3 linked regions of the Tunicatimonas pelagia genome follow. Each later gene encodes a partner of the first gene's protein in a complex. Links are inferred from orthologs where the notes say so. Each region holds a gene or a part of one and is shown in the gene's direction. Other genes may lie near its edges.

What was found.
Region 2: P0M28_RS13015 (region 1) and scpB share a complex: the UniProt entries of both Bacillus subtilis proteins name them as parts of the cohesin-like complex. The link is inferred for Tunicatimonas pelagia from one-to-one orthologs.
Region 3: the proteins of P0M28_RS13015 (region 1) and smc are in contact, whole or in part, in a crystal structure (PDB 3ZGX), measured with the Bacillus subtilis proteins. The link is inferred for Tunicatimonas pelagia from one-to-one orthologs.

What each region holds. Positions count from the first base shown.
Region 1 is NZ_CP120683.1:3,060,648-3,064,929, forward strand. The notes cover bases 1,275-4,088. They hold P0M28_RS13015 (segregation and condensation protein A), read left to right. Parts: upstream 1,275-2,212; coding sequence 2,213-2,965; downstream 2,966-4,088. Other genes in these bases: dxs (1-deoxy-D-xylulose-5-phosphate synthase), read right to left, coding at 1,275-1,997; P0M28_RS13020 (lysylphosphatidylglycerol synthase transmembrane domain-containing protein), read left to right, coding at 2,962-4,050. In the rest of the region: P0M28_RS13005 (alpha/beta hydrolase), read left to right, coding at 1-90; more of dxs, read right to left, coding at 87-1,274; P0M28_RS13025 (nucleoside-diphosphate kinase), read right to left, coding at 4,209-4,282. UniProt on the Bacillus subtilis protein: Participates in chromosomal partition during cell division. May act via the formation of a condensin-like complex containing Smc and ScpB that pull DNA away from mid-cell into both cell halves.
Region 2 is NZ_CP120683.1:268,143-272,447, reverse strand. The notes cover bases 517-3,353. They hold scpB (SMC-Scp complex subunit ScpB), read left to right. Parts: upstream 517-1,544; coding sequence 1,545-2,162; downstream 2,163-3,353. Other genes in these bases: P0M28_RS01055 (AAA domain-containing protein), read right to left, coding at 2,227-3,353; P0M28_RS01065 (TraR/DksA family transcriptional regulator), read left to right, coding at 1,149-1,532; P0M28_RS01070 (NAD(P)H-dependent oxidoreductase), read left to right, coding at 517-1,011. Also shown: more of P0M28_RS01070, read left to right, coding at 1-516; more of P0M28_RS01055, read right to left, coding at 3,354-4,161; P0M28_RS01050 (heavy metal translocating P-type ATPase), read left to right, coding at 4,271-4,305. UniProt on the Bacillus subtilis protein: Participates in chromosomal partition during cell division. May act via the formation of a condensin-like complex containing Smc and ScpA that pull DNA away from mid-cell into both cell halves.
Region 3 is NZ_CP120683.1:5,885,437-5,891,042, reverse strand. Bases 935-5,072 are described here. They hold smc (chromosome segregation protein SMC), read left to right. Parts: upstream 935-1,326; coding sequence 1,327-4,872; downstream 4,873-5,072. Other genes in these bases: P0M28_RS25240 (hypothetical protein), read right to left, coding at 4,942-5,072; P0M28_RS25250 (hypothetical protein), read right to left, coding at 935-1,042. Outside these bases: P0M28_RS25255 (hypothetical protein), read left to right, coding at 1-348; more of P0M28_RS25250, read right to left, coding at 527-934; more of P0M28_RS25240, read right to left, coding at 5,073-5,280; P0M28_RS25235 (hypothetical protein), read right to left, coding at 5,392-5,541. UniProt on the Bacillus subtilis protein: Required for chromosome condensation and partitioning.

The sequences.
Region 1 (4,282 bases):
ATGGGACACTATCAGATTATTGCTAACAGAAAGGTGATTGACTACATCGTCCAAACGATCAATCAGCCGGAGAAGGTTGCGGAAAGCTAAGCGATTACCCCCAATAATGATCGAACTTCTTGAGCGATACTAGCTGGGTCATAACCACATTCGGTATGCAGTTGAATCTGTTCACCATGCTCAACAATCTGGTCAGGAATACCTAACCGTTTCACTGAGGCAGTGTAGCCATGATCGACCATAAATTCTAAAACAGCACTACCAACTCCCCCCATTAGGCAGCCATCTTCCACCGTGATTACTCGAGTGAAGCGAGAAAATACTTCGTGAAGCAGAGCTTCGTCCAATGGTTTTACAAAGCGGAGATCATAGTGGGCTGGATGTACGCCTTCTTGAGCCAAAGCTTCACAAGCTTCTACTGCATAATTTCCGACGTGCCCGATAGTTAGTATCGCTACTTCTTCACCATCCTGTACACATCGTCCGGTGCCTACCGGAATTTCTTCTATTGGAGTACGCCAATTCGGCATCACTCCCTGTCCTCGGGGGTAACGAATTGAAAAAGCTCCTTCTTTGTATTGGGTAGCCGTATACATCAGATTGCGTAACTCAGCTTCATTCATTGGGGCGGAGACCACAATGTTGGGTAGGCAACGCATATACGCCAGATCGTACGCTCCGTGGTGGGTGGGACCGTCGGCTCCGGCGATTCCAGCTCGATCGAGGCAGAAAATTACCGGAAGTTTTTGGATACAGACATCGTGCACTACTTGATCGTAGGCTCGCTGCATGAAAGTGCTATAAATATTGCAGAACGGAATCAACCCCTGTGTAGCTAGCCCAGCCGAGAAAGTAACTGCATGTTGCTCGGCGATTCCCACATCAAATGCCCGGTCGGGCATTTCTTTCATCATAATATTCATTGAGGAACCCGAAGGCATAGCCGGAGTGATACCGACAATCTTCTCATTCTCCTTGGCTAATTCTACGATAGTTTCGCCAAATACGTGCTGGTACTTAGGAGGCTGAGGAGTATCGTGTACTTTCTTACGAATCTCTCCGGTTACTTTATCAAATTTACCCGGAGCATGCCACTTGGTTTGGTCTTTCTCGGCTTGCAAGTAGCCTTTGCCTTTTACCGTGACGCAGTGCAGAATTTTTGGCCCGGGAATCTTCTTCAAGTCCTCCATCACGCTGACCAGATGGTTCACATCGTGCCCATCTACCGGACCGAAGTAGCGTAGGTTAAGCGACTCAAATAGATTACTTTGTTTCAGTAAAAATGATTTGATGCTACTTTCTACCTTAGAAGCAATTTCTTGGGGATTCGTACCAAACTTACTTACTTTACCTAGTAACCTCCACACATCATCACGAACCTTGTTGTACGTCTGAGAGGTGGTAATATCCGTCAGATAATCCTTCAGTGCCCCCACATTAGGATCAATAGACATGCAGTTATCGTTCAGAACAATCAGCAGATTGGTATCTGAAACTCCGGCGTGGTTCATTGCCTCAAAGGCCATTCCCCCGGTCATAGCTCCATCACCAATCACGGCAATATGCTGCCGCTTTTTATCTCCTTGGTACTTAGAGGCTACTGCCATGCCTAATGCGGCGGAAATGGAAGTAGACGAGTGCCCTACCCCAAAAGTATCGTACTCGCTTTCACTACGCTTCGGAAAGCCCGAAAGGCCATTATACAATCGGTTGGTATGGAAATTATCTCGCCGCCCGGTCAGAATCTTATGACCGTAAGCTTGATGTCCCACATCCCAGACGAGTTGATCGTAGGGGGTATTAAAAGCCGAATGAAGGGCTACTGTAAGCTCAATAACTCCTAAACTGGCTCCGAAGTGCCCTCCGTAAACAGATACATTATCAACAATAAACTGCCGTAGCTCGGTGGCGAGTTGCACCCGTTGTTCGGCGGTTAAATGTTTAAGATCAGTGGGGCTATTAACAGTAGATAACAATTTGCCGGGTTTAATCAGCATAGTGAGTGGTTTAATGATGTGGTAAGAAAACTACCATTCAGTTCAATTGTTTATTCGGTTGGGTTGGCTGTAACTAATTGTACGAAAATGCAAAAGAACAGTTTTTTCACCAAACGGACAGCGAATTAGCCCGATTATATTATAAATTTGTGTTGGTCAACTCATAACTGGCCAGCTTTAATTTGATTTGCCTGACCAACTAAAGTAGCTCTGTTGTGAGTTTTGAAATTAAACTACCCTTATTCGAAGGCCCTTTTGATCTACTACTGTTCTTTATTGAGCGCGATGAGCTAGATATTCATGATATTCCGATCTCTACAATTACCAACGACTTTTTGAGCTATCTGCATGAGCTAGATCAAATGAACATTGAGGTAGCCAGCGAGTTTATACTGGTAGCAGCTACGCTGATGCGGATTAAAGCTAAAGTTCTGCTCCCTCGTCCGGTGCTGAACGAGGAAGGTGAAGAAATAGATCCGCGCGATGAGCTAGTTAAACATTTGCTAGAATACAAAAAGTACAAATCAGTGGTGCAGGAGTTAGCAGCGATGGAGGAGGAGCGTATGCAGCAGTACGAGCGAGGGAATGTGATGCAGGAGTTGCGGGCATTGGCGCAGGAGCAGCAGGTAGAAACCGAACTACAGCACGTAGATTTATATAAACTACTGAAAGTTTATGAGAAGGTGTGGGTTCGATTTACCGAAGAAAAAAAGGATAACTCGCACCGTGTAGTGCAGTATCCGTACACCGTAGAAGGGCAAAAGGGATTTATCCGACAGTTGTTAAGTAAGCAGCCTCGTGATGTCTCCTTTGTAACGATTATTGAACATAACCCGAATAAAATTGCGGTAATTTTTAACTTTTTAGCCATTTTAGAACTATTACAAATCAGTGAAATAACCATTAAGATTGGCGAAGGCTACAACAATTTTTGGGTATACCGAACGGAAGATGCGGAGCAGGCATGAATATTAATTCCAAAGAAATTTTTAAAACGCTTAATCCAAATAGAATCTGGGTTCCGGTACTGATTGGAGTCGGGATTGTAGCGTATCTATTCATCAGTGATCCTGATTTTTCGGCGGATAAGCTCAGCTTAATCTTTGATGCGGAGCTGTGGCCACTGTTTCTGGCTCTCTTAGTTATTCTTATCCGGGACACCGGCTACGTGTACCGGATTAAAGTGCTAACCAATCATGATCTTACCTGGGAGAGCAGCATCTACGTAATCATTCTTTGGGAATTTGCATCAGCCGTTACTCCTTCGGTGGTTGGCGGAACCACCATTGTGGTGTTTGTGCTCATGAAGGAGGGAATTAAGTTTGGGCGAGCCTTAGCTTACGTGATGCTGACGGCCATTCTGGATAACCTGTTCTTTTTAGTAATGTCGCCCTTGGCATTGCTGTATTCCAAACAGGAGTTGTTTCCCGATTCGGAAGATATGCAAGTGCAGCTAGGCAATAGCTTGCAGGTGCTCTTTCTACTAAGCTATAGCCTTATTGCGGTGTACACATCCATTATGGCTTATGCTTTGCTAATTCGTCCGCGAGGGTTTAAGTGGTTTTTGCTTAGGATTGGAAACCTTCCGTTTATCCGGCGGTGGAAGCACCATCTTAATAATCACGGTGATGAGGTGATTTTAGCTTCAAAACAACTACGCGGTAAACGCGGACGATACTGGATTTCTGTTTTGCTCTTCACTTTCCTCATTTGGATAGCCCGCTACGCAGTGCTGAATTGTTTAGTAACTGCTTTTGCGGAAGTAAGCTGGAGCGAACATCTGCTAATCTTTTGTCGCCACCTAATGATGTGGATTGTAATGCTGGTTTCTCCCACCCCTGGCAGTAGCGGTACCGCCGAGTTTTTCTTCAATCAGTTTTTCTACGAATTTTTGGGTGATTACACCATTGTCACCAACATTTTGTGGCGAATGCTCACCTATTATCCTTATTTGTTGCTGGGAGCAATTTTCCTACCTAGGTGGATAAAAAGAGTCTTTTTTAAGAAGAAAGAGGAAGAGAAGAAAGCACCTACCGTAGAAATACTGAAGTAGGTTACGAGAGTAGGTAGGGTATCTCTTTAATAAAACAGCCGAAGTCTCTTGCTCAGTGGCAAAAGACTTCGGTTGTTTTCGTTTTCTAGTGTGCGTTTTCAATGCGTTGACTATAATCCGCCCGGTTAAAAATACACCTCGGCAAAAGTTTGTAGGTGTTAAGACCGTTCAGTCTCAGCGAAGAAAAAGCTACCTTCTTGCTGCGCCGTTTCATCGGCATCGGAGCCGTGTA
Region 2 (4,305 bases), 2.8 Mb from region 1 along the record:
GGAGTTGATATTATTGTAGAGGCCACGGGTACAATTGATTACGCCGCCTCATCAGTCTTAAATGCGGTTAAACACCATAAGCCAGTAGTTTTGCTCAACGCCGAACTAGATGCTACGCTAGGCCCTATTCTTAAATACTATGCCGATCAATCAGGTGTGATTTTAACGGGAAGTGATGGTGACCAACCGGGCGTTATCATGAACTTATATCGGTTTGTGAAGGGGTTAGGGTTTGATCCGCTAGTAGCCGGAAATATTAAAGGCTTTTTGGATTTCCACAAAAATCCGGATGATATGGCTGAGTATGCTAAGAAAGCCGGTCAGAATGTAAATATGATTACGTCTTTTACCGATGGTACTAAAATCGCCTTTGAGCAAGCCTCGGTAGCTAATGCAACCGGAATGGTGGTAAACAAGCGCGGCATGAACGCCTTCCGATCAACCGATCACGTTGATGAACTAACTCAGCTATACGACATTGATGAGCTGAAGTCGCTCGGGGGTATTGTTGATTATGCGGTAGGACCCAAACCCGGTCCGGGGGTTTATGTATTCGCCACTACTGATGATCCGCTGTCTAAAGATTACTTAAACTATTTAAAATTAGGGAAGGGGCCTCTTTATAGCTTTTACACCCCTTATCACTTATGCTTTTTTGAAGTGCCCAATTCTATTGTTCGCACATTCCATTTCAACGATGCAGTGATGGCACCTTTAGACGGGCCAGTAGTTGAAGTGGTGACGGCGGCCAAACAGAATCTAAAAGCCGGCGATACGCTAGATGGCTTTGGTGGGTATACGAGTTACGGGGTTTGTGAAAACTACGAGGCTAGTCGTTCCGAAAATTTATTGCCCATCGGGTTAACCGAAGGGGTAAAATTGAAGAGAGACGTTGCTAAGGATGCAATCATCACCTTCGATGATATAGAAATTCTGAATGACCAGCTTTCATTCCAATTGTACCAGGAGCAGCTAGCGCATTTTGCCCCTAAGCCGGTGGCTGTTGGCTAGGTATTTTTCGGAGATACTTTACCCACTGGCGAACTTTTAAGCTAGCTGATGCCATTGTAAAAATATACAGTGGGAAGCTTTGAGAATTGGCGGGCAGAATTAATTTTGCCTGCCAATCGGATTTAAATCCTAAAATGATGCAACAACACGAAAAGAAACGATACTCCGATGAAGAGTTAGGGGAGTTTGAAGAAATTATTGATGGTAAATTAGCGAAAGCCAAGGAAGAGTTAGATAATATTAAACAATCGCTGAGTAGAATTCATGATAATGGCACCGATACCACAGTAGGGAACACTAAGCTTTTAGAAGACGGCGCCGATACATTGGAGAAAGAGAGTTTAAGCCAATTAGCCGCCCGTCAGCAGAAGTTTATTATTCAGTTAGAGAATGCCAAAGCCAGAATCAAGAACCGAACTTACGGTATTTGTATTGATACGGGTAAGCTAATTTCTAAGGAGCGGCTTCGGGCAGTTCCTCACACCCGCCATTCAATTGAAGCCAAACTAAAACAGCAGTAAAACTAGTTGACCTTGAACTTTCTTCAAAAGCATATTGAAGCGCTTATCTTTTGCGCCGATAGCCCTATTTCCCTGGCCGATATTATTGGTTGCCTCACTGAAATGTTCGATACTGAAGTTTCGCAAGAAGATGTACTTGCTGAAATTCAGAACTTAGTGAAGGAGTACGAAGATGAACGTTACTCCTATCATATCGTTCAGATTAACGAAGGGTATCAATTTCTGACGAAACCCGCTTACCAAGCCAGCATCAGTATTCTGTTAAAGCAACAATCTAAAAAGAGGCTCTCTACCGCTGCCTTAGAAACGCTTTCAATAATTGCCTACAAACAGCCAATCACTAAATCAATGATTGAGCAAATAAGAGGAGTAGGTTGCGATTACGCTATACAGAAACTATTAGAAAAATCGCTGATTGAAATTAAAGGGAAAGACGAAACAGTCGGGCGTCCGTTACTCTACGGAACATCTGATAAGTTTATGGAGTACTTCGGTATCAATAATCTTCAGGAACTGCCGCTACCCAAAGATTTTTCTCAAAGCAATGAAATTGGGGAATTGGCTATTGATTCGCTTACCGAAAATCAAATTTCTAGCCAGGATACGTCGCAAGATCATTCCCCGACATGATTGCTCTGTTTCCAGGAAACCACCGATCATCCTTCTTTACTTTCAGGTGATACGATATGAGCAATTAGCCGGGATAAATGTACTCAAACGCGCTTTGGTAAGCGTCGGATTGTTGTACGTAATCCAATAACTCGCTGTAAAACGGATGATTTCCTAAAGTGGCGCTATCGCCGAAAATTACTAGCTTTTTCTTGGCTCGAGTCATGGCTACGTTGGTTCTACGGATGTCTTTAAGAAAGCCGATTTCGCCTTTGGCATTAGAGCGCACTAGGCTAATGTAAATTATTTCTCGCTCTCTTCCCTGAAAAGCATCCACGGTATCAATAGTAATAAGCGGCTGAATATCCGACAGCAATTCATACGAAAGATAATGCTCGGTAAGAAATTTTACTTGCGCTTTGTAGGGGGTAATAATTCCGATACGAACCTGGTTTTCCAAGAAAAATTGCGGAGTCAAATCCTCCACCAGAGCATTCAAGTGACGCAGCAGCAGTTGTCCTTCCTCTTCATTGAAGGTGCTGAGTGTTTCGGGGTCGGTTTTCTCATTAAAGCCACAACCAGCAGTATCCACAAAAGCGAGCGGTGGTTGATTTTCAGTCAGAGTAATGTCTTGTACGGAACTGGCTGCTTTTAATTGATCGTCGTAGAAATAATGGCTGGAAAACTGCATAATCTTCTGGTGCATTCGGTACTGCATTTGTAAGAGTGCATCTACCGGACTACCCAATTTCTTTTGCCGATCAATACACTTTTCAAATAAAGTAACATTCAACCCTTGCTGAGCCGCTGCGAAGGATTTAATGGTAGGAGGAAGTTGGTAATGATCCCCCGCAAATATCACCCGCTGCGCTTTCTGAATAGGAATCCAGCAGGCCGCTTCCAAAGCTTGAGCCGCTTCATCAATAAATACGGTATCGCAGCGAAACCCCTTGATGAGGTTATTGGCCGCACCGACCAGCGTACAGGCAATCACTTGCGATTTGGATAGTATATCAGCTACAATGTAATGCTCCAGTTGCTCTGCTTCATTCCGCAGTCCGGAAGCTTCTCCGAGTAGTCGTTTTCGCTGCTGACGTTCGGAGTGACCAAAATTTCGCTTATACTTCAGGGCTAGGCTACGCATTTCCTCGGAGCGCCGTCGCAACGCCTTAAGATCTTTGTAGTATCCGTGTTGTGCAATTTGAGCATCAATAGTGCGACTTAAGTTTTGTTCGGTTACCCGAGCCGGATGTCCTAGCCGAACTACGTCTAATGATTGTTCACTCAGTTTTTCGGTTAATAAATCAACGGCAGCATTGCTGGGAGCGCATACCAGCACTTGTTTTTCCAGTTGTACCGTCTGAATAATTGATTGAACCAATGTGGTTGTTTTGCCAGTGCCGGGCGGCCCGTGTACTACAGCAACATCTTGCGCCTGCCGAATACGTTGCAATGCCTGATTCTGACTCTCATTGAGCAAACCTATTGCCCCTCCTAAGCTATCCTTGGTGAACGTAGCCGATTGCTCACCCAATAGAACCGAGCGCAAATCTAGTAAGCGAGGGTCTTTAGTTTCAATGACTTTCTTTAGGGCTTTTTCCATCTCGCGGTAAGCCATCTCATCAAACAGCAAATCCACCCCTAAATTACCTTCGTTGATCCAGGAGGGTAGCTCACTAACGTTCAACGTGATCGTCATATGATGCTTGCGTACATCGTTCACCACCCCAGATACCGAGGGGCGGTCGTTGAAAAGATTTGAAAACAGACTTACGATTTTCCCCGAGGTAAAAACGTGAGATTTGGTGGATTCATCGCTACGCCTCACTCGAATGATAAGTTTCTCTCCCAGGCTGTACCGCTGACTTTCCACCACCACTGGGTACCAGCAGACTCCGTCGCGCTTGCGATCTTCCAGGCTGGCCAGCAGCACCTTCTGGCGATAATATTCTAAATCAGCTTCTTTTTCCAATCGTAGTAGCTGAATTTGCCGCTGTAATTCTTGAATAATTTCGGTCATATACGGCTATGAACGCGCTGAGGTGATAGTTGTTTAACGTAGATAAACTATCGAACTTTGTGTGGTTTAATTACCTTGAAAGTAGTAGAGATGGCCAAGAAAAATAAGCATGACTACCGAAACAATTGCTAATAAACAGGCAGA
Region 3 (5,606 bases), 2.8 Mb from region 1 along the record:
GTTCAAGCGACACGTCAAGCATTATTGGACGTTACTGCTAGTAATAATTACGATGAAGCGTATGTGTTGGATACTATGTCGGTGAAAGATATGGTACAACACCTATTTTGGATTGCGCGTTGTGATGCATCAGCCCCCGAGTATATATTTTTATATCCTAAGGATGCCTACTATTTTATTAGTATATGTAAGTACGGCAACATACATTTCTATATATCAGGAGGGAACAAGTCTGTTCTATCGAGTGAGCTTAAGAGTTTTGGTCTGCAAGAATGGCAAGGAAGGGAATACGAACGATTCAGTAACTCGGGTGGTATAGAAGGGAGGTTTACAAACCCAGAAGAATAGTAACTATTATTTTTGTAGAAAGAAGTATTCTGGCTCAGCGAACTGGTCTTTATTAGCTGTTCGCTATGCGTACAAGAGTTTGTCACAGACAAATGGATATTTTAGCGCGTATTGCCGGATAGTTAGTGAAGACTATTTAAAATGGTGTGAAATGCTTTACAGAATGACTAATTTCATTTTAGAAATACTTTCGGTTAATAATTTCACTTAGAATAATGGCTTCACGAGCACTTTTGGGGTTACTAAGTGCTTCGGCCACTTCCTGAGCTACACTGTTCTTTTCTGGGGTGATTTCAATCGGCTCAATACGCTTACCACTGTCTTCTAGCGATATTTTATCAGTAATGCGCTTCGCTTTTTTAGCTACTTGTTGAGCCTCTCGGGCGGTTTGCTGAGCCACCCGCGTTTGTTCCTTCAATTTCTTCTCGACCTTTCGCTTCGGCTTGTCCAGTGGTGGAGCCGGTTGCGGGTTACTTTCTCCCATCATCTCCCGTAGAATATCTTCGAAGGAAACTGGTTTCTTCTCTGGAACGTCGGGATCAACTACAGGCTTTTCAGGTTGAGGAATATCTTCGTAACCTTCGTACTCACCTGTTCCCTGAGTTGGAGGTTTCTTCTTCTTGTTAAGAAAGCGAGAGAAAAAAGAAAAAGCGGCAAAAGCCAGAAATATGAGTAGCTCTAAATAGTTTTCCATCTAAGTCTTATAAGAGTTCAAGAGTTCAAGAGTTCAAGAGTTCAAGAGTTCAAGAGTTCAAGAGTTCAAGAGTTCAAGAGTTCAAGATACTCACGAACACATTAACACCCAAACACCGTGTACAACAACACTACCCACCCCAAACAGTTATAAAACTATTTTTTTCTTCGTTGAATCTTCCAAATTCCTCTATATTCGCCGTTAATTCGAGGGCAAAAAGGCAAATTATCACCCTTATCCATAACCTTTTCTGCCAATTATCTGATTGATTTTGAAGGGATTATATGCAACTTTCTACACTAGAACTAAAAGGTTTTAAGAGTTTTGGCGATAAAGTAACTATTCGGTTCGACCGGGGTATCACAGGTATTGTAGGGCCGAATGGCTGCGGAAAATCTAATGTAGTGGATGCTATCCGTTGGGTGCTGGGCGAACAAAAATCACGGATGCTGCGCTCCGATAAGATGGAGAATATCATCTTTAACGGCACCAAAAAGCGCAAAGCCACTCAACTGGCCGAAGTATCCCTCACTTTTGACAATACCCGTAATCTACTCCCTACCGAATATACCCAAGTGACTATTACCCGTCGTTACTACCGCAGTGGCGACAGCGAATATCTGCTGAACGGTGTGCCCTGTCGGCTGAAAGATATCGTCACTTTATTTATGGACACCGGTATCGCCTCCAACAGCTACGCGATTATTGAGTTGAAAATGGTAGACGATATTCTGAATGACAAAGACGGCTCTCGGCGAGCTTTGTTTGAAGAAGCGGCGGGAGTAAGCAAATTCCGCATTCGTAAAAAGGAAACGCTACGCAAGCTGCGGGCTACCGACGATGATCTGGATCGGGTGGAAGATCTGCTGTTTGAAATTGAGAAAAACCTTAAGTCGCTAGAGCGCCAAGCCAAACAAGCCGAACGCTACTACAAGGCCAAAGAAGAATACAAAGAACTCAGCATTACGCTCGCTAAATCGAAAGTTCGGGCTTCGCAAGAAGCGAGTACGGAAGCAAAGCAGCAACTTGATAATGAAACTGACCGCAAGGTTCAGTTAAGTCGGCAGGTAGACGAACAGGAAGCGACACTAGCTCAACTAAAAACTGACCTGGTACAAAAAGAGCAACTGCTCGCTTCGCGCCAAAAAACCCTGAACGAGCACGTAGCTACTATTCGTAATGCGGAAAGCGATAAGCAGGTAAAGAATGAGCGACTTAAATTTTTGCAAGACCGCAAAGATCGCCTCAATGCACTGCTCAAGCAAGACCGAGAGACGGTAGACCTTACTGCCGAGCATCTGGAAAAGCTTCAGTGGGAAAAAGCTTCGGCGGTCGAATCCCTGGAACAGATTCAGCAGCAAGTCACTGAACTGGAAGAAGAACACCGCACTTTTCAGTCGCAAACGCGGGGTTTAAAAGACGAAGTAGCTGAAGCTGATGACGTTGCTCAGGAGCAGCAGGAGCGAGTGTATCAGCTTCAAAAGCAGCTAGAGATCAAGCAGATGCAACTGAATGCCACCCGGCTGGAGCTAGAAAAAAGCACCGAAAACACCTCCGCCCGTAATGCCGACCTCACGGAATTTGACCAAAAAGCAGTGGTAATTCGTGAGCAAATTGAGGAGCGGGAACAACAACTGGAAGATACCGAGCAACAGGAAGCCGAACTACAAGATCGTATTGTAGCTCTGATTGGCCAGATTGAGCAAACTAAAGAAGAAATAACGGCACTCAACCGGCAGCAGGATGCACTGCAAAATGAATACAACCTTACGAAGTCGTTAGTCGATAACCTGGAGGGTTTTCCCGAGGCCATTAAGTTCTTAAAGAAAAACGTAGACTGGGCCAAAAAAGCCCCGCTCCTATCCGACGTAGTTACTTGCCCTGAACAGTACCGGGTTTGTATTGAAAACTACCTGGGACCCTACATGAACTACTTCGTAGTAGACAGCCGGGCGCAGGCATTGGAAGCCATTCAGCTACTGGGCGATGCCGCCCAGGGAAAGGCCCATTTCTTTCTACTGGATGAGTTGCAACAGTTCGTACCCCAACGAGCCGAAAGCACAATGGGCGACAATGCCAAACCGGCACTAAACGTAGTAGAGTACGACACTAAATACCAACGGTTGATTCAGTTTTTACTCAACGAAGTCTACGTCACTAATTTACCTGATCTATCTCCTCAGGAAACGTATTCGCTAATTACCGCCGACGGTCAAGTAGTGCAGCAGCCGTTTCGCTTGTCGGGAGGCTCAGTAGGTCTGTTTGAGGGCAAGCGACTGGGCCGGGCTAAAAACCTGGAAAAACTGAAAGAAGATTTAGGTAACCTAAAGCAGCAAATTGGAGACAAGCAAGCGTTTTTGCTCGAGCAACAGCAACAAGTGCAACAGCTCCGTCAGCAGTCCTACGCTTCCGATCTTATCGAGATTCAGCGAAATATTAATCGCTTGCAGCAAGATTACGCCACCTTTGCTTCCAAGAAGGAGCAGCTTTCGGAAATGCTCTCGAGCCAGGCACAGCAGCAAGATGCTACGCTGGTGCTCATCGCCCAACTGGAAGAAGAGGTAGAACTAGTCACCCCTCAACTGCAAAATTCTGAGCAGCAACTTCAGTTGGCGAAAGAGCGGCAACAGCAGCTTAACAGCCAATTGGCCGTAGAAAATGAGCAACTCAGCGAAAAGTCGGCGGCCTTTAATCAGGAGAAGATTCGCTACTTCCAGCAGGAGAGCACCCTAAAATCGCTCAGCCAAGAGATTACTTTCAAAGAAGAGTCCCACGAAAAAGGCATCCAGAACATCGCTAAGAATCAGCAGGAGCTAGAGGTTAATACGCAGAACATAACCGACCTGCTCAATAGTAATGATGTCGGCGAAGACGAGCTACTCGCGATGTATGACGAGAAGCAAGCCATTGAAGCCGGAGTAAACGAAGCTGAGCGCGACTACTACGCTTATCGGGGTAATATTGATAAAAGCGAGCAGGCTATTCGGGATTTACAACGGTCGCGCAGCCAGCAAGATACGCTGATTATGGAACTGCAAAATCAGCTTAATAGCATTCAGCTAGAACTGACGAGCATTCAGGAGCGACTTTCGGTGGAGTTTGATCTAGATGCTAAAGAGCTGCTCACTCCCGCGGGCGAAGAGGAAGTACAGCCCACGGACGAAGAGCTGGAAGCGATGAATACCAAGCTGGAAAAAATACGGGAGCGTATTCGTAAGATTGGGCCAATTAACCCGATGGCGATGGAAGCCTACGACGAAATTAAGCAGCGTTACGACTTCATCAGCAGCGAAAGAAACGATCTGCTGCAAGCCAAAGACTCGCTGATGACCACCATCGGCGAAATTGATGCCGTAGCCCGCGAAACCTTCATGGCGGCCTTTGAGCAAATCCGAGAAAATTTCATCCGGGTATTCCGCACACTATTCACCGAAGAAGACGATTGCGAACTTAAGCTAGCTGATCCAGACAACCCACTCGACTCCTCAATTGAGATTATGGCTCGCCCCAAGGGAAAACGACCGCTCACCATTAATCAGCTTTCGGGAGGCGAAAAAACACTTACCGCTACTTCACTGCTATTCGCTATTTACCTGCTGAAGCCCGCACCCTTCTGTATTTTTGACGAAGTGGATGCTCCGCTCGATGATGCCAATATTGATAAGTTCAATAATATCATCAAGGAATTTTCCAGCGAATCGCAGTTTATTATCGTAACTCACAACAAGCGCACTATGGCCAGTACCGACGTGATCTACGGAGTAACCATGATCGAGCAAGGCGTCTCCCGCGTAGTTCCGGTAGATCTACGAGAAACAGTCTCACAATAATGATTAATGACGGATGAATAATGAGTAATATATGGCATTTATTCATCATCCGTCATTATTCACTCATCATTATAGTAGGTATTTTCGGAAAGCAAAAATTGGTCGGTTGGCTAAATAATCTAGTTGTACTTCCTGATCGTAGGCCTCTCGCTCAAAACTGATTGCCCGGTAGGCTTCGCGATGATTTTTACCTTGTAGCCTTCGAGTCAGATACTCGCCGAAGTATAACAGGTAAAACGGAATAATAAACAATTCAAGCTGCTGCCGTAGGTGGATTCGCTCATGGTTCATTAGCCGGGTATTACTCCGATCATTCGCCTGAGTCAGAAATACAAATGGGTAGAAGGTAATTGCTCGGGCAAATCCGAAAGTAATTAGTTTGACGAACCAAGGAACTAGAATGATCATAGCCTGAAATGTAGCCATTTTTGTTACGAAAAGAGAGTGTGTTTCAAATAGTGCTGGCTACTCGCTATGTTGGACATATATGTTCTCCTCTCTTTATGAGTTACAAATTTACTAATCAGTAGGTATAATATTGTAGTAGGTAAAAAAAGCATTCAGGTTGGTTGTTCCCCACTTCCTCGTTAGCATTTCCCCTAATTTTTCACTTGAATCTTCTGCCTTTTTAACAGTTAGATGATGTTTATAGGCAAGCTTTTCCTCCATAGTTAGGAGGTTATGGTAGTGGATTATGATATACTGTTCAAGATCTGTTTCTTGCATCGTCGATT